2 regions of the Pacificibacter sp. genome follow, and region 2 is predicted to be linked to the other one. Evidence: riboswitches for the same ligand, from Rfam matches in the RefSeq annotation. Region 2 holds a riboswitch; the other holds the start of a gene.
The links. Region 2 has a riboswitch for thiamine pyrophosphate ahead of thiB (thiamine ABC transporter substrate binding subunit). Riboswitches for the same ligand answer to the same signal wherever they lie in the genome.
Positions count from the first base shown of each region.

Region 1: linked by a shared signal. The riboswitch ahead of thiM (hydroxyethylthiazole kinase) and the one ahead of thiB (thiamine ABC transporter substrate binding subunit) in region 2 are both predicted to bind thiamine pyrophosphate.

Region 1 covers NZ_JBDMZG010000096.1:610-10,832, forward strand. The annotation lists partial or broken gene queA (tRNA preQ1(34) S-adenosylmethionine ribosyltransferase-isomerase QueA) at 1-62, shown strand, start outside; gene ABF287_RS08925 (ABC transporter permease) at 76-807, opposite strand; gene ABF287_RS08930 (ABC transporter ATP-binding protein) at 804-1,541, opposite strand; gene tenA (thiaminase II) at 1,538-2,233, opposite strand; gene ABF287_RS08940 (ABC transporter substrate-binding protein) at 2,230-3,168, opposite strand; gene thiD (bifunctional hydroxymethylpyrimidine kinase/phosphomethylpyrimidine kinase) at 3,171-3,983, opposite strand; gene thiE (thiamine phosphate synthase) at 3,980-4,630, opposite strand; gene thiM (hydroxyethylthiazole kinase) at 4,627-5,400, opposite strand; TPP riboswitch at 5,444-5,532, opposite strand; gene ABF287_RS08960 (MFS transporter) at 5,814-7,073, shown strand; gene ABF287_RS08965 (DUF924 family protein) at 7,260-7,838, shown strand; gene lpdA (dihydrolipoyl dehydrogenase) at 7,997-9,391, shown strand; gene ABF287_RS08975 (hypothetical protein) at 9,416-9,787, shown strand; gene ABF287_RS08980 (LysR family transcriptional regulator) at 9,900-10,223, shown strand, end outside.
Region 2 covers NZ_JBDMZG010000007.1:3,373-13,595, reverse strand. The annotation lists gene ABF287_RS00415 (AMP nucleosidase) at 1-574, shown strand, start outside; gene ABF287_RS00410 (HU family DNA-binding protein) at 705-992, shown strand; gene ABF287_RS00405 (DMT family transporter) at 1,068-1,928, shown strand; gene aroC (chorismate synthase) at 1,931-3,034, opposite strand; TPP riboswitch at 3,136-3,238, shown strand; gene thiB (thiamine ABC transporter substrate binding subunit) at 3,280-4,254, shown strand; gene ABF287_RS00390 (thiamine/thiamine pyrophosphate ABC transporter permease ThiP) at 4,230-5,780, shown strand; gene ABF287_RS00385 (ATP-binding cassette domain-containing protein) at 5,767-6,462, shown strand; gene ABF287_RS00380 (cytochrome c1) at 6,516-7,307, opposite strand; gene petB (cytochrome b) at 7,325-8,650, opposite strand; gene petA (ubiquinol-cytochrome c reductase iron-sulfur subunit) at 8,662-9,225, opposite strand; gene ABF287_RS00365 (outer membrane beta-barrel protein) at 9,481-10,146, shown strand; gene ABF287_RS00360 (glutathione S-transferase) at 10,143-10,223, opposite strand, start outside.

The DNA.
Region 1 (10,223 bases), on a different contig from region 2:
CACAGGAATACCGCTTCTTTTCCTATGGCGACTCGTCGTTGTTGTTGCCGCACGAGGAATAACGCCCGCGCCGGGTCAGTCCCATTTCAAACGTGCAGCGAGCGTATTGACCGCGACAGATACGGTGAGTGTCATAAGCACAAGGGCCAACAGGGCTGCAAACATCAGGTCTGTTTTCGCGTGTCCATTTGCCAGCAGCATCAAATATCCAAGGCCCCGCGACGCACCGACCCATTCCCCGATGATGGCGCCAATCGGGGCATAAACGGCCGCCAATTTTAGCCCCGTGCCCAATGATGGCAGCGCATGGAGGATCGTGATCCGCCGCATGCTCTGCCAGCGGGTGCCATTCATTGTGCGCGCCATATCGGTGATGTCGCGCGGCACACGCGTCAGCCCGTCGTAAAACGCACTGGTCACAGGAAAATAGATGATCAACACGGCCATTAGCACCTTCGAGGCGATCCCGTATCCCAACCACAGCGTCAACAAAGGCGCGATGGCGAACACTGGCACGGCTTGGGTGAAAACCAACAGCGGCATCACCACACGGTAAAGCCGTTGCGACAGTGCCAGTTGAATGGCGGTCATGATGCCCAAGGCAGAACCAATGCTAAGACCTAATATGACTTCGGTCGCGGTGATCAGCGTATGTGCTCCAATCAGCGCGCGGTTGTCCCACGCCGCCTGCACCACGCGCCACGGGGTGGGTAAAATAAAACTTGGGGCGCCCGTGACCCAGATCACCAACATCCAAAATCCCAACCCAAACACAATCGCGCCGAAAGCGTATCCCAACTTGCTCATACCGCCCCCCGCAAATGCGCCAGTAATGCGGCCTGACAATCGATAGTCTCGGGTGCATATTGGCCGCGTGGCGGGCTTGCATTTGGCGGTTGCCACAACGTTGCTCCCTCCGGCGTCAGGACCGCAATTTGATGCCCCAACCGGACCGCTTCTGCAGGATCATGGGTCACAATCAGAACTGTTTTACCGCTTAGCATCTGCGCCGAAAGATCCTGCATATCTGCGCGCGTACTGGCATCCAGCGCCGAAAAAGGTTCGTCCAGCAACGCGATAGGACGGTCTTCCATCAACGTGCGCGCCAAGGCGACGCGCTGACGCATGCCCCCCGACAAAGCAGACGTTTTTTTGTGGCGGTGCGCCGCAAGACCCACCCGTTTGAGCAGCTCATTGGCGCTTTCTAAATCGGGCGACGTGCCGCGCAGGCGCGGCCCCAAAACGATGTTTTCGAGCACCGATAGCCACGGCAAAACCACATCTGACTGCGCCATAAAACTGACCCGCCCTGACAGCTCTGCCCCATCAGACGCCTCAATAGAACCTCGAAACTGGCTGCACCTTGCATCGTCGCCGTTAAGCCCCGCGACACTGCGCAACAGCGTGGACTTGCCAACGCCGGAGCGCCCGAGAACACAGGTCCATTGCCCCGCAGGGAGCGTCAAATCCACGGTGCCAAACAGGGGCTGCCCCGCGATTTCAACGTGACCATTCAGATGAATCGCAGGGGCACCCGTCATGCGCCACGTAGCCCCATATCCCAAAATGCGGTTTCAAGACGCGTGGCCGTGGTGAACCGATGTTGCAGCTGTGCCCAGCGTGGTGCACGCACGACATCTGCGGAGGCGTGGCCCAATCGCCGCGACATCGCGGCGTCAATCATATGACCGACATTTGTCATGACGCTTTGATATTCTGGATCAGCATAAGTCTCGATCCAGTCACGATAGGGCGTGTCAGGTGCGGCTTCCTTGTGCAATCTCAGCCCGATTTCACCATAGCCAAAACAACACGGCGCAAGTGCTGCCATCAAGTCCAAAAAATCACCCTGCACCCCAGCGTCCATGACGTAACGGGTGTAGGCAAGGTTTTCGAGTTCTTCGGTGGCGGCAAATAAAGTCGCCTCATCAATGCCTTCGGCGGCGCAGGTTTTGACATGCAACGCCATTTCATGGCTGACCAACGCGTTCACGGTGCTGGCACAGGTTTTCATCTCGTCTAGCGTGTCGGCTTTGACCACGGCCAACGACCACGCACGGGCGAAATGCACCAAAAAGACGTAATCTTGGATGAGATAATGCACGAATGCCGCGCGCGGTAATGTCCCGTCCGCAAGGCCTGTGACGAAGGGGTGATGCGTGTAGGCCTGCCAGTCAGATCCGCTGCCAGCGCGCCAAAGTGCGAAAGTGTCGCCATATGAATGCGGGCTCATGGCGCGCTCACGTCTATGGCGATGGTGGAAACAGGATTGATGCCTGGGATCAGGCCAGCGTCATACATAAAGGTCTCGAACGCGGCATAGCGCCCAATGTCGATCGCCGCAGGGCGCAGGGCAAATCGCGGCAAAGTGTCGACCCAAGCACGCGCATTCAACTCGTCTTGCAGCTCTGGCGCGGTGCTTGAAAAGATGTCCCAACTGTCTTGAGGATGGTTGACGATATATTGCGTCGCCTTTTGCGTCGCGGCCAAAAATCGCCGGATCATATCGGGGTTCATGGTGTCTTTGTGGGCCACATAAATCAATTCGTCATAAGGCGGCAGGCCTTCTTCTTCGACGTAAAAACACCGCCCGGGCACGCCTTCGATATCCATTTGGTTCAACTCAAAATTGCGAAACGCGCCAATCACCGCATCGACTTGGCCAGACATCAACGACGGGGACAGCGACCAATTCACGTTGATCAATTCCACATCATCAAGCGTCAGCCCGTGTGTGTCTAAAACGCGGCCCAACACAGCCTCTTCCACACCACCAACAGAGAAACCGACTTTCTTCCCCTTAAGTATTTGCGGAGACGTGATCGGACCATCTGCCAGTACCAAAAGGCAATTCAGTGGGGTCGCCACAAGCGTGCCGACACGCACCAAGGGCAGCTCTTCATGCGCGAACATGTGCAACTGCGGCTGATAGGAAATCGCCAAGTCGATCTTGTCCGCTGCGACCAATTTTGGCGGATCTGATGGGTCCGCGGGGGCGATGATCTCAACGTCAAGATCGACGTCGGCGAAGTACCCTTTTTCTTGGGCGACAATGATCGGCCCGTGGTCTGGGTTGACGAACCAATCGAGCATCAGTGTCATTTTGTCTTGCGCCCAAAGTGGCGCTGCGTAGATGGAAATAGCGCTCGCCAGTAAAATAGATTTCATAATCACGCTCCTTTTGAGGTGTCGTATAAATGTGCGAAATGGTGGACAGGGCCATGGCCCGTGCCGACTTGCAATCGGTCTGCTTGGGCGATGGCATGGGTGACGTAGGACTTTGCCGCAGAGACTGCAGTCACGATATCGCCGCCTTGGGCGATCTGTGCGGCAAGCGCTGACGATAGGGTGCACCCCGTGCCATGCGTGTTTTGCGTCAAAGTGCGCGGACTTTCGAACCACGTTGCAGTGTCCTTTGTGACAAGGCAGTCGGGGCTTTCAGCGCCGTCCAAATGCCCGCCCTTCATCAAAACGGCTTTGCATCCAAGCCCGCAAAGGGCGCGCCCTTGGGTTTCCATTTCAGGGCGCGTTGTTGCCACATCTGTTCCCAATAAATGTGCAGCTTCGGGAAGGTTCGGCGTCAGCACCGTAGCCATCGGCAAAAGTGCATCGCGCACAACGCCAACAGCATCAGGGTCCAGCAATGCGGCACCACCTTTTGCAATCATCACCGGATCAAGCACAATCGGAACGTCTCGCCCGCTGAGCGCGTTCGCCACGGCCTGCGCGATTTCGGCGTTGGCGATCATCCCGATTTTGACGGCGTGTACAGAAATGTCGTCGAAGACTGACGTAATCTGGCTTTGCACAAAGGCGGGGGGGACCAGATGAATGTCCTGCACGCCGGTGGTGTTTTGCGCGGTCAGCGCCGTGAGCGCCGCCATGGCAAACGCCCCGTTGGCGGAGATAGCTTTGATGTCGGCTTGTATGCCCGCACCCCCTGAGGGGTCAGATCCTGCAATACTCAGAACATTGGGGGTCATGCTTGTACCTCCGACGTTCTGATTTTTGATCTGAACTGCTCTGCGGCATGTCTGGGATTTGGCTGGCCACAAATTGCAGACACCACGGCCAGACCATCGGCACCTGTGGCCCAGACTTGATCTTGGTGGTCTGCTTTTAGACCTCCGATAGCCACAGTTGGCACGTGGGAAAGCGTCACCAGCTGCGCCAACCCGTCAAATCCAATCGGTGCTTTGTGATCTGATTTGGTTGGCGTGCCAAAAACTGGCCCAAGCCCCAAATAGTCGACACGCCCCGTGTCCGCAGCCTTGACCGTTTGCGGTGTTTCGCAAGACAGCCCGAGGATTTTTGATGGCCCCAATAGGGCGCGCGCTTGCTCTGGCGTCATATCGCCTTGGCCAATATGCGCGCCGTCGACATTTGCAGCACAGGCGGCCTCGACATCGTCGTTTATCACCAACGGCACGCCGGTGCCGGCAAGGGCGACTTTCAGTCGCCATGCCATATCAATCCGTTCGAGTGTGGTCGCGTCTTTGGCGCGCAGTTGCACCATGGTCACGCCACCAGCCACGGCCTGCATAACTGTTTCGACCAAGCCAACATCGCTGCACAGCGCCGTGTCTGTCACCAAATAAAGCTGCAATTTTGACCGCAGATCCATCATCATAGGATCGCCGCTGCCAAGTTTTCGGGCTGGGTTGCCGCCAAAGCATCCAAGAAATGCATCTGAAAACTGCCAGGTCCGTCCGCGCGTTCTGCGGCTTGAGTGCCTGCAACTTTGAAATGCGCCAAGGTCGCAAGAGCCGCCTCAAACGCGGGGCCACTGGCGGCATATGCGCCCATCAAAGCCGTTTGTGAACACCCTAATGCTGTGACTTTTGGCATAAGGTCTGATCCGCCCGCGACCTGCGCGGATCGTGTGCCGTCCGTGACGAAATCAACGGGACCAGTGACGGCCACGACTGAGCCGAACTTTTGCGCCAGCGCGCGCGCTGCATCTTGGGCCGCATCGACACTATCACCACTGTCAGCGCCTTTGCCCGCACCTGCTTCGCCGGCCATTGCCATGATTTCAGACGCATTGCCGCGCAGAATTGTCGGGCGCAGGGCCATCAAGTCTTGAGCGACGCTTTTGCGATACGCCGAAATGAAATGCGCAACAGGATCGAGCACCCAAGGGATGTTTTTGTCAGCTGCAGTGCGTGCCGCTTCCAACATGCTAGCGGCCCATGCAGGTGACAGCGTGCCAATGTTGATCGTCAGCGCGCCACAGATCGGTGTGAAGTCAGCGATCTCGTCCTGCGCGTGTACCATGGCGGGCGACGCGCCTGCGGCAAGAACAACATTTGCGGCGACATTCATCGCAACGAAATTGGTCATGCAGTGCACCAACGGGTTTTGGTCGCGCAGAGAAATAATAAGGGATTGCGGTGTCATTTTGTCTCCTTTTCTGTCGAAAAAAGGGACAACGCCCGCGACAAAGCGGAACGCAACACCTCCCTCCGCCAGCATTATCTGGTTCAGGTTCAAAGGGTACGTCTCAGCCTTTCGGCGCCCCTGGTGCGGCTTTGATAGGCCGATGATTTGGGACTGTCAAACCGCAAAATTTACGATTTCATGGGGGGATAGGACTTCTGAACATATTATTTGAGACATGCCAAAAGTGCTGAAATGTCGCGGAGCAGGGGCCAAATGGCCTGTCTTTCTTGCCTTACCGTGATGTTGGCGCAGCGTCAGGGGGGGGAAATTTCTTTCTTCGTTCGAATTCCTCAGATATCGGTGATCTGTAGGACGCAAACGCCTCAGTGAGTCGCGTCAGTCCCGTGTGTTTCAACTCATAAGGTGGCCCCATGCGTCAGGTTCTTGCGTCTTCGTCGGCATTGTTGCTCGGCATGTTGCTTTTGATGATCGGCAATGGCCTGCAAGGCTCGGTCTTGGGGGTGCGCGGCGGCTTGGAAGGGTTTTCCACCTTTGCCCTGTCCATCGTCATGTCGGGCTATTTCCTTGGCTTTTTGGGTGGTTCGCAAATCACACCACATTTGATCCGCCGCGTCGGCCATGTGCGAGTCTTTGCCGCACTGGCCTCATTCATTTCGGCGGCTTTGATCATTTTTCCAACACTCACGGACCCCATCGTGTGGACCCTGTTGCGCATCGTGTTGGGGTTTTGTTTCTCTGGCGTTTACGTGACGGCGGAAAGCTGGCTCAACAATGCCACCACCAACGAGATGCGCGGCAAGACCTTGTCGGCCTATATGATGGTGCAGATGGTCGGCATGGTGATCGCGCAAGGCATTTTGTCTCTTGGCGATCCATCGGGTTATGTCCTGTTCATCGTGCCGTCAGTATTGGTCTCAATTTCTTTCGCGCCGATTTTGCTTTCAGTGTCGCCCACGCCGCCTTTCGAGACGTCTAAATCCATGACGCTGCGCCGGTTATTTCAGGTGTCACCCTTGGGCTGTGTTGGCATGTTTTTGATGGGGGGCGTGTTTGCTGCCCAATTGGGAATGTCGTCGGTCTACGCCATTCAAGCAGGCTTTTCTTTGCCGGAAGTGTCGATCTTTATTGCGGGCATCTTTATCGGTGCTGTGATTTTTCAGATTCCGATTGGCTGGATATCGGATCGTATGGACCGCCGTTTGGTGATTTTAGGCGCGGCTGCTGTTGGTGGTGTGGCTTGTGTCGTGGGCAGTATTGTTGGCACGCATCTCTATGTGGCTGTCGGGGTCGCTGTTGTAGCAGGGGGGATGGCAACCCCGCTCTATTCTTTGCTGATTGCGCATACCAATGACTATCTCGACCCTGATGATATGGCGGGCTCCTCTGGCGGTCTGATCTTTATCAATGGAGTTGGTGCTGTGGGCGGTCCTGTTGTGGCAGGCTGGCTGATGGGCGTGTTTGGCCCCGCTGGCTATTGGGTGATCCAAGCTGTGTTGATGCTGTCCATCGTGGGCTATGCCGCTTGGCGGATGACGCGCCGCGCCGCAATTCCGGTGGATGAAACCGCCGCTTATGTCGCGGTTATGCCGTCTTCAACGCTTGTTGCATCTGAAGTGGCGCAGGAATGGGCGATTGAACAGGCTGAAGAAGAGGCAGAAGATGCTGCCTAAAAAGGCGTTTGATATACCGCAGTATACCGAACATTGCGCAAACTGTCTCAATTGCGCAACATTTGCAAATTTGACGTGATTTGGGAAATGCTCCCCTTGCGTCAAATACCTGTGATTGTAACGATTTTATGTAACGGCACGCCATAACGGAGAGACCCCATGGCCTATATCAAGTCGCAAAAGCCCATTGTCACACCAGATGAAGTGTTGTCCTTCTGGCTCGATGAGCTCTCACCCAAAGATTGGTATGTTGCAAATGATGCGGTTGATGCAAAAATCCGCGATCGGTTTTTGCCAGCTTGGGAAAAGGCGCAAGAAGGTGCATTTTCGCTTTGGCTGACTTACGCGTCTGGGGCCTTGGCTTACATCATTCTCAACGATCAAATGCCGCGCAATATGTTCCGCGGTGACGGCAAAAGCTTTGCTTCAGATCGCATTGCATTGGCTGCCGCGAAAGCCGCGATTTCCAAAGGCTGGGATATGAAAATTGACGTGCCTGCGCGCCAGTTCTTCTACATGCCGTTGATGCATTCTGAGTGCCTCACAGACCAAGAGCGCAACGTGTGTTTGTTCAAAGAGCGCATGAATTCGAGCGACGACAACCTCACCCACGCCAAGGCGCATCGCAATGTGATCCGTGAGTTTGGGCGGTTCCCATACCGCAACGAAGCGCTCAAGCGTGCCACAAATGCCGCAGAAAAGGTGTTTTTGTCCAAGGGCGGGTATCGTTTTGCGCTTGAGTGCTTGTCGCCAAAAGCGGCTTAAGCCTTGTAATACATAACAAAATACTGGACCTATGCGTTTTCCGTCTGAGCTATGCGTCAGGTGGGATGCGGCCTTTCGCGTTCAATTGCACAGGACCCGTTGCCCGATTTTCAAAAGTAGTTTAGCTTCAAACTAAATTTGGTTTCGGGAGGATCCCCATGTCTGATAAATCTTTTGATCTCGTTGTAATCGGTGCCGGTCCGGGTGGTTATGTGGCCGCAATTCGCGCAGCACAGCTCGGTCTGTCCGTTGCGTGTATTGAGCGTGAAAACCTTGGGGGCATTTGTCTCAACTGGGGCTGTATCCCGACCAAAGCGTTGCTGCGTTCAGCTGAGATTTATCACCAAATGGAACGCGCCAAAGATTACGGCCTGTCTGCAGACAAAATCGGATTTGATCTCGACGCTATTGTCCAGCGTTCACGCGGTGTTGCCAAGCAAATGAATGGCGGCATCAAAGGCCTGTTCAAGAAAAACAAAATCACGTCCATCATGGGCGAGGCCAAATTGGCTGGCAAAGGCCAAGTGATCGTCACAACCGACAAGGGCACCGAAACCCTGACAGGTAAAAACATCATCGTCGCCACCGGCGCGCGTGCGCGTGAATTGCCTGGTCTTGAGGCCGACGGCGATCTGGTTTGGGCCTACCGTCAAGCACTTGTGCCAACTCGGATGCCGAAAAAGCTCTTGGTCATCGGCTCTGGCGCGATTGGCATTGAATTTGCGTCTTTCTACAACACGCTCGGCGCTGACACGACTGTGGTCGAAGTCATGGACCGCGTGTTGCCGGTGGAAGACAAAGACATTTCCACATTTGCGAAAAAGCAATTCGTCAAGCAAGGCATGAAAATCCTCGAAAAAACCACCGTCAAAAAACTCGACCGCTCTGCGGGCAAAGTTGTGGCCCATTTGGAGGACGCCAAAGGCACAACAACGCAAGAATTTGACACGGTGATTTCCGCGGTGGGTATCGTGGGCAATGTTGAAAACCTTGGTCTCGAAGAGCTCGGCGTCAAAATTGACCGCACGCACATCGTCACAGACGAATACTGCCGCACGGGTGTGGACGGCGTGTTCGCGATTGGTGATGTCGCAGGTGCGCCGTGGCTGGCCCACAAAGCGTCCCATGAAGGCGTTATGGTGGCCGAGCTGGTTGCCGGCCTTAAAGCCCACGCGATCAAGCCAAATTCCATCGCGGGCTGTACATACTGTCACCCACAAGTGGCCTCAGTCGGTCTGACCGAAGCGAAAGCGAAAGAAGCGGGCTACAAAGTCAAAGTCGGCAAATTCCCATTCATCGGCAACGGTAAAGCTGTGGCCATGGGCGAAGCCGAAGGCCTTGTGAAAACCGTGTTTGACGAAGTCACAGGCGAGCTTTTGGGCGCGCATATGGTTGGCGCTGAAGTCACCGAGATGATCCAGGGCTATGTCATCGGACGTCAGCTTGAGACCACCGAAGAAGACCTGATGCAAACCGTCTTCCCGCACCCGACCATGTCAGAAATGATGCACGAATCCGTGCTTGATGCATATGGGCGCGCGCTGCATATTTAAGGGGCATTTTGAAAGCCCTTTGATATGACATCACAATTGATAGAAATCGGACGCGCCTATGGTGTGTCCGATTTTTCGTTGCTGACAGCCGCATTTGAGGCCGCCGACATTCCATTGTTTCTAGCGGGCGCACAGTCTCACAGCGTGATCCCGAATTTTGCCGTGGCAATGGGAGGCGCGCAGATTTGTGTTTTTTCTCATGATCGGGACGCTGCGATCCACTTGTTGAACAGTTTGGACTTCCGTCATGAACTCGCGCTTCCTATGTGGCTCAAGATCCTTTGCGTGACGGTGTCACTGCTTCTAAGTGTTGTCCCGATCCACTTTACGGGCGTTTTTCCGCGGTTTCACAGTGTTGTGGAACAGGTTGGCGACAGGACGCCCGAGGACATCTGACCCCGCTTTGCGTTTGTGTTGTAGCTGCTTGCATAAGTTCGGTAGGTGTTCTTAATCGCGAAGCATGGGCGCGGGGGTTGTGCACAAATAAATGCACCCCTATGCTCTTCCTATGACGGATTGGGATTCCCTTCGATATATTTTGGCAGTGGCACGCGAAGGCGGGCTGTCTGGTGCTGCGCGCGTGCTTGGGGTTAATCACGCCACTGTCTCGCGCCAGCTTTCACGGGCTGAAGAAGCCGCGGGTGTTCGGTTTTTCACGCGGTTGGCCTCAGGCTTGCAAGCCACAGAGGCAGGTAAAGTTGCCATCGCCCATGCCGAGGAAGTCGAAGCTCGCATGGTGGCGCTGGATATTGCTTTGGCCGCCCGTGATGAGACCGAGGAAGGCGAGTTGCGGATCACTATTCCGCCGCTCGTGGCCGAGGATCACTTCGCA
Region 2 (10,223 bases):
TCCACATGCGTGGGTTATGGTCGGGCATTGTGCGGGGCTGCGCAATTCTCAGCGTTTGGGGGACTTTGTTTTGGCGCATGCTTATCTGCGCGAAGATCATGTCTTGGACGCAGACTTGCCCGTTTGGGTACCGATTCCTGCGCTGGCTGAAATTCAAACATCGCTCGAAACCGCCGTTGCCCAAGTCACACAGCTTGAAGGCTATGAGCTTAAACGGATCATGCGCACGGGCACGGTCGCGACGATCGACAATCGCAACTGGGAACTGCGGGATCAATCCGGTCCCGTACAACGTTTGTCACAGTCGCGCGCCATTGGGCTTGATATGGAAAGCGCCACAATCGCGGCAAACGGGTTCCGGTTTCGGGTGCCTTACGGGACGCTTTTGTGTGTCTCAGACAAGCCTCTGCACGGCGAATTAAAGCTGCCGGGCATGGCGTCTGACTTCTATAAAAGCCAAGTTGCGCGGCATTTGTTGATCGGTATTCGCGCGATGGAGACGTTGCGAGAAATGCCGATTGAACGGATTCACAGTCGCAAATTACGCTCATTTGAGGAAACTGCCTTCCTATAAAGCGGAATTTCGCCACAAAACCTGCTAAAAATGCACGGTTTCACACACTAACCGTTGTGTGACACCACTATATTCGCATAGAAATGGCCAATACCCCCTAATCCAAGGGGGAAACGAGGAGATACAGACAATGTCGAAACCAATGACAAAAACCCAGCTTGTTGCTGCTTTGGCAGAAGAACTGGGCGCAGACAAAAAAACAGCTGGCGCAGCTCTTGAAGCCGTAACAGCAATCATCACACGCGAAGTTTCGGCTGGCGGCGCTGTGACCCTTCCAGGCGTTGGCAAAATCTACTGCCGCGAACGTCCTGCACGCATGGTTCGCAACCCACAGACTGGCGAGCAAATGCCAAAAGACGCGGACAAAGTTGTCAAAATGACAATTGCAAAAGCGCTTAAAGACAGCGTGAACGAGTAAGCTCGACGCACTTAATATTGAAAGGGTCGTGCAATTGCGCGGCCCTTTTTAGTTTTGGCCAAAGGGGTCTGGGCTGTGGATATCAAAGCAATCGTGATGGGCGTGGCCTTTGTGGTCATGTGGTCATCAGCCTTTACATCGGCGCGGATCATCGTTGCGGATGCGCCGGCCCTGGCCGCCTTGTCCGTGCGCTTTTTGCTGTCAGGGATTGTGGGCGTTGGCTTGGCGCGCGCACTTGGGCAGTCGTGGGTTTTCACAGGCAGACAGTGGCGCGCGATCGTGATTTTCGGCTTGTGCCAAAACGTGGCCTACCTTGGATTGTATTTTCTGGCTATGCGTTCGGTGGAGGCGTCCTTGGCCTCGGTTCTGGCCTCATCCATGCCCTTGGTTGTCGCCTTGCTGTCGACCATATTTTTGCGAGAATTGCCGCGTCCCGTCGCGGTGCTTGGACTGGTGATCGGGTTCCTTGGCGTGTTGTTGATCATGGGCACGCGCCTGTCCTCTGGAAGCGATCTTGTCGGTGTCTTCATGTGTGTCGTCGGGACGGTCGCGCTTGCAGTTGCCACGCTTGCTGTGCGTTCTGTTGGGGCAGGGGCCAACGTGTTGATGGTGGTCGGCCTGCAAAGTTTGATCGGCAGCGCTGTGTTGGCGCTGCTGTCACCGCTGGTTGATACCTACACGCTGAACCTGTCGAAAAACCTCGTTTTTGCCATGCTGTACACGACGTTTGTGCCTGGGCTTCTTGCGACATGGATTTGGTTCAAGTTGGTGGAACGCATTGGCACCATCAAAGGCGCCGCGTTTCACTTTTTGAACCCGTTTTTTGGTGTGGCCATTGCGGCCTTGATGCTTGGCGAACACGCGAACGGCTGGGACATCGTCGGCGTGGCGACGATTATGATCGGTATCTTAGCGGTTCAGTTGTCGAAGGCGTGAGCTTAGTCGCCGAAAACACCCAAAGGCGCTTCGCCGTTTTGGCCACGATGCAACAAGATGTGGTCCAAAATCACGCAGGCCATCATGGCTTCGCCGACCGGAACAGCACGAATGCCAACACATGGATCGTGACGCCCTTTGGTGATCAAATCGGTGTCTTGGCCGGATTTGGTGATGGTCTGGCGTGATGTAAGGATCGAGCTTGTCGGTTTGACCGCAAAGCGCACGACCAAATCTTGACCCGTTGAAATGCCACCAAGGATGCCACCTGCGTGGTTGGACATGTAGCGCGGGCCATCATTGCCCATCCGAATCTCGTCGGCATTTTCTTCGCCGGTAAGTTTTGCGGCGTTCATGCCTTCGCCAATTTCGACGCCTTTAACGGCGTTGATAGACATCATGGCAGCGGCCAGATCCGTATCAATCTTGGCATAGATCGGCGCGCCAAGCCCTGCAGGCGCACCAGAGGCCACAACTTCGACCACCGCACCAACCGAAGAGCCGGATTTGCGGATGTCGTCCAAGTAAGCAGCCCAGTTTTTGGCTGTGATGGCGCTGGGCACCCAAAATGGGTTGTTGTCGATCTCGGCCATATCGCGTTCGCCGATAATACCGTTTGGCCCGATTTGGGTCATGTAGCCTTTGATCTCAAGACCAGGTGCAAGTTTGGCAAGAGCTGCGCGGGCAATACCACCAGCAGCCACGCGGGCCGCCGTTTCGCGTGCAGAAGACCGTCCGCCACCGCGATAGTCGCGAATGCCGTATTTTTGGAAATAGGTGATGTCTGCATGTCCAGGGCGGAACTTTTCGGCGATATCGCCGTAGTCTTTGGAGCGCTGATCCGTATTGCGAATCATCAACTGAATGGGCGTGCCTGTGGTTTTGCCTTCAAACACACCGGACAGGATTTCGACCTGATCGGGTTCGCGGCGCTGAGTGGTGTACTTAGACGTGCCCGGTTTGCGCTTATCCAGCCACACTTGCAGCATCTCTTCGGTCAACTCGACACCGGGTGGGCACCCGTCAACAGTCGCGCCAAGCGCGGGTCCGTGGCTTTCGCCCCAAGTGGTGAAACGGAAAAGGTGGCCGAATGTGTTGATGCTCATGCTGTGCTCCTAGATCGTCTGTTGGTTTAACGGGTGTTTGCCCCAACGAAAAGGGGGCTGTGCGTCTTGGGCTTGTGCTTTGTGCATTTGACGCTAAATTGCGCCCTACCTCGGGGTGCCACCACATGTGGCTGAGATGCGTAATGCGGACCCGTAGAACCTGAACCGGCTAACACCGGCGGAGGGAAGGTATTCGCTTTTACAATGCGACCTTTTTCTTCGCCCATTTTTGAATGGAGCGAGCTATGAAATATAGCCTCACACTTGCAGCCTCACTTTTGGCAACGTCAGCTTTTGCTGATCCTTTGACGATTTACGCACCTGATTACTTTGGATCCGAATGGGGTCCAGGCCCAGCGATCAAAGCTGCGTTTGAAGAAACATGCGATTGTGAAATCGAATATGTAACGGGTGATTTGCTGCCACGCCTTTTGTTGGAAGGCGAACGCACGAACGCTGACGTTGCGATTGGTTTTAACTCGGATGTCACCAAAAAGGCGCGCGAATCTGGCTTGTTCGTGCCGCACAACGTCGACACCTCGCCGCTGACGTTGCCGCTTGATTGGAACGATGACACCTTCTTGCCGTTCAACTGGGGCTACACCGCCTTTGTGTACGACAATACCAAAATCGCCAATCCGCCTAAGAGCTTTGCCGAATTGGTCAACAGCGATGCGGACCTGAAGATCGCAATCCAAGATCCTCGCACGTCCATTTCCGGTCTTGCGTTGGTGCTTTGGGGCAAACAAGTGTTTGGCGATGACGCAGAAGCGGCATGGGGCAAGTTCGCGCCAAAAGTGACCACGGTCACCAAAGGCTGGTCCGAAGCATATGGCATGTTTACAGACGGCGAAGTGGACATGGTTTTGTCTTACACAACCTCGCCCGCGTACCACATCATTGCCGAAGAAGATCAGACCAAGTCGGCTGCTTTGTTTGATGAAGGTCACTACTTTATGGTCGAATTGGCCGCTAAGTTGAAAACAACAGATCAGCCTGAATTGGCGGATCAGTTCATGGCGTTCATCATGGATGAAAAATTCCAAAAGCTGATCCCAACTGCCAACTGGTCATACCCTGCGGCCTTGCCAGTGGATCAGTGGCCAGCTGAGTTTTCGCAGTTGAACTACCCTGAAAAGGCCATCTTTTTGAATGAAGATGAAGCAGCGGCGCTTCGGGATGAGGCAATCGCTGAATGGCGCGCCGGTTTCTCGCAGTAAGCCCATGGCCGGGGCTGATCGTCGCCGCTTTGGTGGCGTTTTTCAGCCTCGGCACTTTGGTTGCTGTCGCCTTGCGCGCCGAGTCTTTCGGCGCGCTTGATCGGTTCGACCTTGCCGCTGTGCGCTTTACCATTGTGCAAGCGATATGGTCCGCCGTGTTGTCTGTCGGTCTCGCTGTTCCCGTTGCGCGCGCCTTGGCGCGGCGGTCTTTTTGGGGGCGACGCGCGCTTGTCACGCTGCTGGGCGCGCCATTTATTTTGCCCGTAATCGTCGCCATTTTGGGGCTCACGGCGGTGTTCGGGCGCTCTGGCATTGTGGCTTACGGCCTAAGCTTGGCCGGATTAGAGCCTATTTCCATCTACGGTTTTCACGGCGTGCTCTTGGCGCATGTTTTTTTCAACCTGCCTTTGGCGACGCGGTTGCTGTTGCATGGGTGGGGATCTGTACCGGCGGAGCAGTTTCGACTGGCCTCCGCGCTGGATTTCGCGCCGCGTGACGTGTTTTGGCACATCGAATGGCCGATGCTGCGCAGTCTTGTTCCCGGTATTCTTGCGATCATCTTTTTGATTTGCACCACGAGTTTCGCGGTGGCGCTGACCTTTGGTGGCGGACCAGATGCGACGACTGTGGAATTGGCCATTTATCAGGCGTTTAAGTTTGACTTTAATGTGGGCAAAGCCGCGCTTTTGGCGGGGGTTCAATTTGCCATCTGCGGCGTGGCCGCTTTGGGTTCGCTTTGGTTCACGCTTCCACAAGCGGTGACGGGCGGGCAAGACCGCGTGGTGCACCGATTTGACACCCGTGGCATCGCGTCGAAATGTCTGGATACGCTGTGGATTAGCGTTGCGGCATTGTTTTTGATCGTGCCGCTGGTTGCGATTTTCATGCAAGGCGCGCCAAGCCTGATGTCCTTGCCGCAATCGGTGTGGATGTCTGCGCTGCGGTCTTTGATCACGGCTCTTGGGTCGGCGGGTCTGTCAGTTGTGTTCGCTGTGTCCTTAGCGCTTGCTGCCCTGCGGTGGCGGTGGTTGGAGGGCGTCGGCATGATGAGCGTCGCTGCATCGCCTTTGGTGATGGGCACGGGCTTGTTCATCATGGTGTTTCCCTTTGTGGACCCTGCGACGATCGCATTGCTTGTGACGGCTTTGGTCAATGCCGTGATGTCTTTGCCGTTTGTGTTGCGCTCGATCGCGCCTGCGGTGCGCGCAAGCGAGCGCCGATTTGGCCCCCTGTCTGACAGTCTTGGCATGACGGGATGGGCGCGGTTCAACTTGATGATTCTGCCGCGTATTCGCGCACCGCTTGGGTTTTCGGCGGGCTTGGCGGCCGCGCTGTCCATGGGGGATTTGGGCGTCGTGACGTTGTTTGCGCGCCCAGATGGTGCGACGTTGCCGTTGCAAATCTACCGATTGATGGGCGCTTATCGGATGGACCAAGCGATGGGCGCGGCCCTGTTGCTTTTGTTGGTCAGTCTTGGATTGTTTTATCTGTTCGACAGAGGAGGGCGTGGAAATGTTAAGCTTTGAACGCGTTGAGATCACCTATGACGACTTTACGTTGCGCGCTGACTTTTCTATTGAAGCAGGCAAGCGGGTCGCAGTTTTAGGGCCTTCGGGGGCTGGCAAAAGCACGCTTTTGGCCGCGCTTGGTGGGTATATTGCGCTGTCGCGCGGTGCCATTCAGTGGGATGGGGCAGCGATCGAGGCCCTGTTGCCAAGCCAGCGCCCGATTTCCAACGTGTTTCAAGACAACAATCTGTTCACGCATATGACCGCCGCGCAGAACGTGGGTCTGGGGCTGAAGCCCAGCCTTCGCCTGTCTGCGGCTGAGCAAGAGCAGGTCGCAACTGCGCTGGCCACTGTTGGTTTGGACGGGCTTGGCGACCGCTTACCTGCCGCGCTTTCAGGCGGGCAGCAAAGCCGTGTGGCGCTTGCGCGTCTGCTGGTGCAGCAAAAGCCTTTGGTGCTGCTGGATGAGCCGTTTTCGGCGCTTGGGCCTGCGATGCGGATGGAGATGGTGGATCTGACACGGGATGTGGGCACACGCCTTGGGGCGACGCTGATCATGGTGAGCCATGACATCAAAGATGTTGAGCGGTTTGCGGATGAGGTTGTCTGGGTGCAAGCCGGCATGTGTCATGCGCCCAAGGCGTTGGATGTGTTTTTAAGCGATCCGCCTGCGGGGTTCACCGCATACGTTGGAGAGTAGATGCAAAAAAGGCGCCCCATTGGAGCGCCTTTTCTTTTGGTGTCGATCTGAATTTACAGGTCGAATTTTTTGCCTTTGTGCGGTGCCCACAATTTCTTGTTTGTGAGGTACAGCAATACAGTCATCAAGAAGAGCAATGTCACCGCAACGAAGCCAGCTTGTTTGCGGGCCATCATTTTTGGCTCAGCTGTCCACATCAAGAATGCCGCAAGATCTTCGGCTTCGTGGTGCAACTCATTTGAGTGACCGTCTGCGAATTCAACGTCTTCACCGTAAAGCGGGGGCGCCATAGCGATCCAGCCACCAGGGAAGGCAGTGTTTTCGTAGAATGTTACGCCAGCCTGTTCCTTTTCCTCGCCAGTGTATCCAGTGAGGATAGAGGCGATGTACTCAGGGCCACCAATGCCGTTGAACAGTTGGCTAAGGCCAGTGCCCATAGGACCATGGAACCCTGCACGCGCTTTTGCCATCAAAGACAAGTCAGGCGCGTTTGACAGGGACGACTCAGGGAAGTGATCAGACGGTTTGCGAGGACGGTCGTCGTCCAACTCTGCGTCAAAGATGTCAAGTTGAGCGGAGTATGCACGCACTTGGTCTTCAGGCAGGTGTGGACCACCTTCGTCAGCCAAGGTGCGCAAAGGCACGTGCTTGAGGCCGTGACAGGCAGAACACACTTCGGTGTAGATCTGAAGGCCGCGCTGAAGTTGGTTTTCATCGAATTTGCCAAAAGGACCTTCGAACGAAAAGTCGACATCATGCACGTGGCCAGCGCCACCGGCTGCCATGGCTGCACCGGCGCCAAGCGCCAATGCTGTCACTGCGGAGAGAGTAAGTTTCTTAAACATAGTTCCTAAGTCCTTTCTCACTCTGCCGAGTCTTTGGCAGCGCCAGGATAGTGAGCAACGAAGTCGTCTTCGATGGTCGCCGGTGTTGGGAGTGGTTTCTCGAATACGCCAAGCAGTGGCAAGATTACCAAGAAGTAGGCGAACCAGTATGTCGCGCCGATCAAAGAGATCCAGTCATGTGGGAACTCAGTGTCACGCGCGCCAACCCACATCAAAACGATGAAGTCTACGCAGAGTAGCAAGAACCACCATTTGAACATCGGGCGGTATTTGCCGGAACGTACAGAGGATGTGTCGAGCCAAGGCGCGAGGGCCATAACAAAGATCGCACCAAACATCGCCAGAACACCAAAGAACTTCGCGTCCACGATGCCCGCGGTGATGAAGGAAACGAACTGAACCGCCCAAACATCAGCCGTGAAGGCACGCAAGATCGCGTAGAACGGCAAGTAGTACCATTCAGGAACAATGTGCGCAGGTGTCGCGAGAGGGTTCGCAGGGATGTAGTTGTCAGGGTGGCCAAGGTAGTTTGGCATAAAGCCAACAACAGCAAAGAAGACAACAAGCACAACACCGAGAGCAAAGAGATCTTTGATCACGAAGTATGGCCAGAACGGCAATGTGTCTTTCTTAGCTTCTTTGACAGAGCCGCGACGTACTTCAACACCAGTTGGGTTGTTGTTGCCTGTGTGGTGGAAAGCCCAGATGTGAACAATCACAAGGCCAGCAATCACGAATGGCAGCAAGTAGTGCAATGAGAAGAAGCGGTTCAGCGTGGCGTTGTCCACAGCAGGTCCGCCCAAAAGCCATGTTTGCAAGGCTTCACCAACGAATGGGATCGCGCCGAACAGGCCGGTGATCACGGTCGCACCCCAGAAGGACATTTGACCCCAAGGCAAAACGTAGCCCAAGAAACCAGTTGCCATCATCAAAAGGTAGATGAGCATGCCGATGATCCATGTGATCTCGCGTGGGGCTTTATATGAGCCATAGTAGAGACCGCGGAAAATGTGCAGATACACAGCGATAAAGAACAATGACGCGCCGTTTGCGTGCAAGTAACGCAGCATATGGCCGCCGTTCACGTCGCGCATAATGTGTTCAACAGAGGCAAAGGCCAAGTCGACATGCGGCGTGTAGTGCATCACCAGAACAATACCGGTGACAATTTGCAAAACCAGACAGAACGCGAGGACAATACCCCAGATCCACATCCAGTTGAGGTTTTTAGGTGTCGGCGCAGTGAGCGTCGAATGAACAAGGCCGATAATAGGAAGGCGGCCATTGACCCACTTTTCGATACCAGTTTTTGGTTCGTAGTGGTCGTGCGGAATACCAGACATCAGTTTCTCCCTCAGCCCAAGACGATTTCAGTGTCGCCATCGAAGGCAGCTACTGGAACAGGCAGGTTGCGTGGAGCTGGGCCTTTGCGGATACGGCCAGCTGTATCGTAGTGAGATCCGTGACATGGGCAGAACCAGCCGCCAAAGTCGCCAGCGCCGTCGCCGAGTGGCACACAGCCAAGGTGCGTACATACGCCAATCATCACCAACCATTCGCCGTTTTCGTCCAGCGCGCGGTTCGCATCAGATGCGTCTGCGCCAGCAGCAAGGTTGTCGTTCTCTGCGCCTGCATCAATCAACGCGGACATTTCCACGCCGCGTGCGGCGTCGATTTCGTCTTGCGTGCGGCGACGAATAAACACGGGCTTGCCGCGCCATTTGACAGTCAGCTGCGTGCCAACGGCAACGTCACTGATGTCGACGCGGATAGAAGCAAGCGCTTTCACATCCGCTGAAGGGTTCATTTGGTTGACCAGCGGCCATACTGCGGCACCGGTCGCAACTGCACCAGCGCCAGCTGTGGCGTAGTACAAGAAATCGCGGCGGTTGCCTTCGTGTTCGTCTGCGTGGGACACGAGCAATTCTCCATTGTCTCAAGCCGGTCATCCGGCCAATGCATAAGAAGGCGACGGTTTCCCGCTGCCCTGCTGAGGCGCTTTTAGCGGCGGACAAGCGCCGCGTCCAGCGTGCATTACGTCGCAAGTGGGGCGCGTTGTCGCGGGGGCACAGTTTGCGCCCTTGTAATGCAAAGGTGAATTGCCAATATGATGCCAAATACGGTATCCTCTTCGTTAAATTCTCAAACCATTTGTTATAAATTGGATGATTCCATGCCCAAATTGCTTCCTGCGCCCTTCTTGGCAGCCGCTCTCGCGTTTTCCCCAATCTTGGCTCAGGCTGATACAGAGGTGTCATTTTACGGCGGCTATCAAACAGCGCCGCATTCGGTGGTCTCGGGCAATGATCCAGAGGCGACGTGGTCAGGCGAATTCACAGCGGCTTGGGAAGGCAAAAGCACTGCGATGCCACCATATTATGGGCTTCGCGCGACTCGCTGGCGTTCAGACAACTGGGGGTGGGGCGGTGAGTTCACCCACGCCAAAGTCTATGCCGATGACACAACACTGATCGACAACGGGTATGATCGCTTCGAGTTTACCGATGGCTTGAATATCATAACAGTCAACGCCATGCGTCGCTGGCCAGGCAAATGGGGCGATAAATTTACGCCTTACGTTGGTGCTGGGATTGGCTTTGCCATGCCGCATGTCGACATTCAGGCAGCTGAAGGCGCGCATACCTTTGGGTACCAAGTCACCGGTCCTGCGGTGCGTGCCCTTGCCGGTGTGCGCTATGAGGTGAATGACAGATGGGCAACGTTTACCGAGTATCAGGGCACATATTCTATGAATAAGGTCGATCTTGAAAACGGCGGCTCTATCGAGACCAATGTGATTACCAACGCGTTGAACGTCGGCATCAGCTATTCGTTCTAGGTCTCACTGCGATTCGCATCTGGAAAATAGATACTCGGATCGCCGACCTGCCAACGCGGATACTTTTGCATAATATT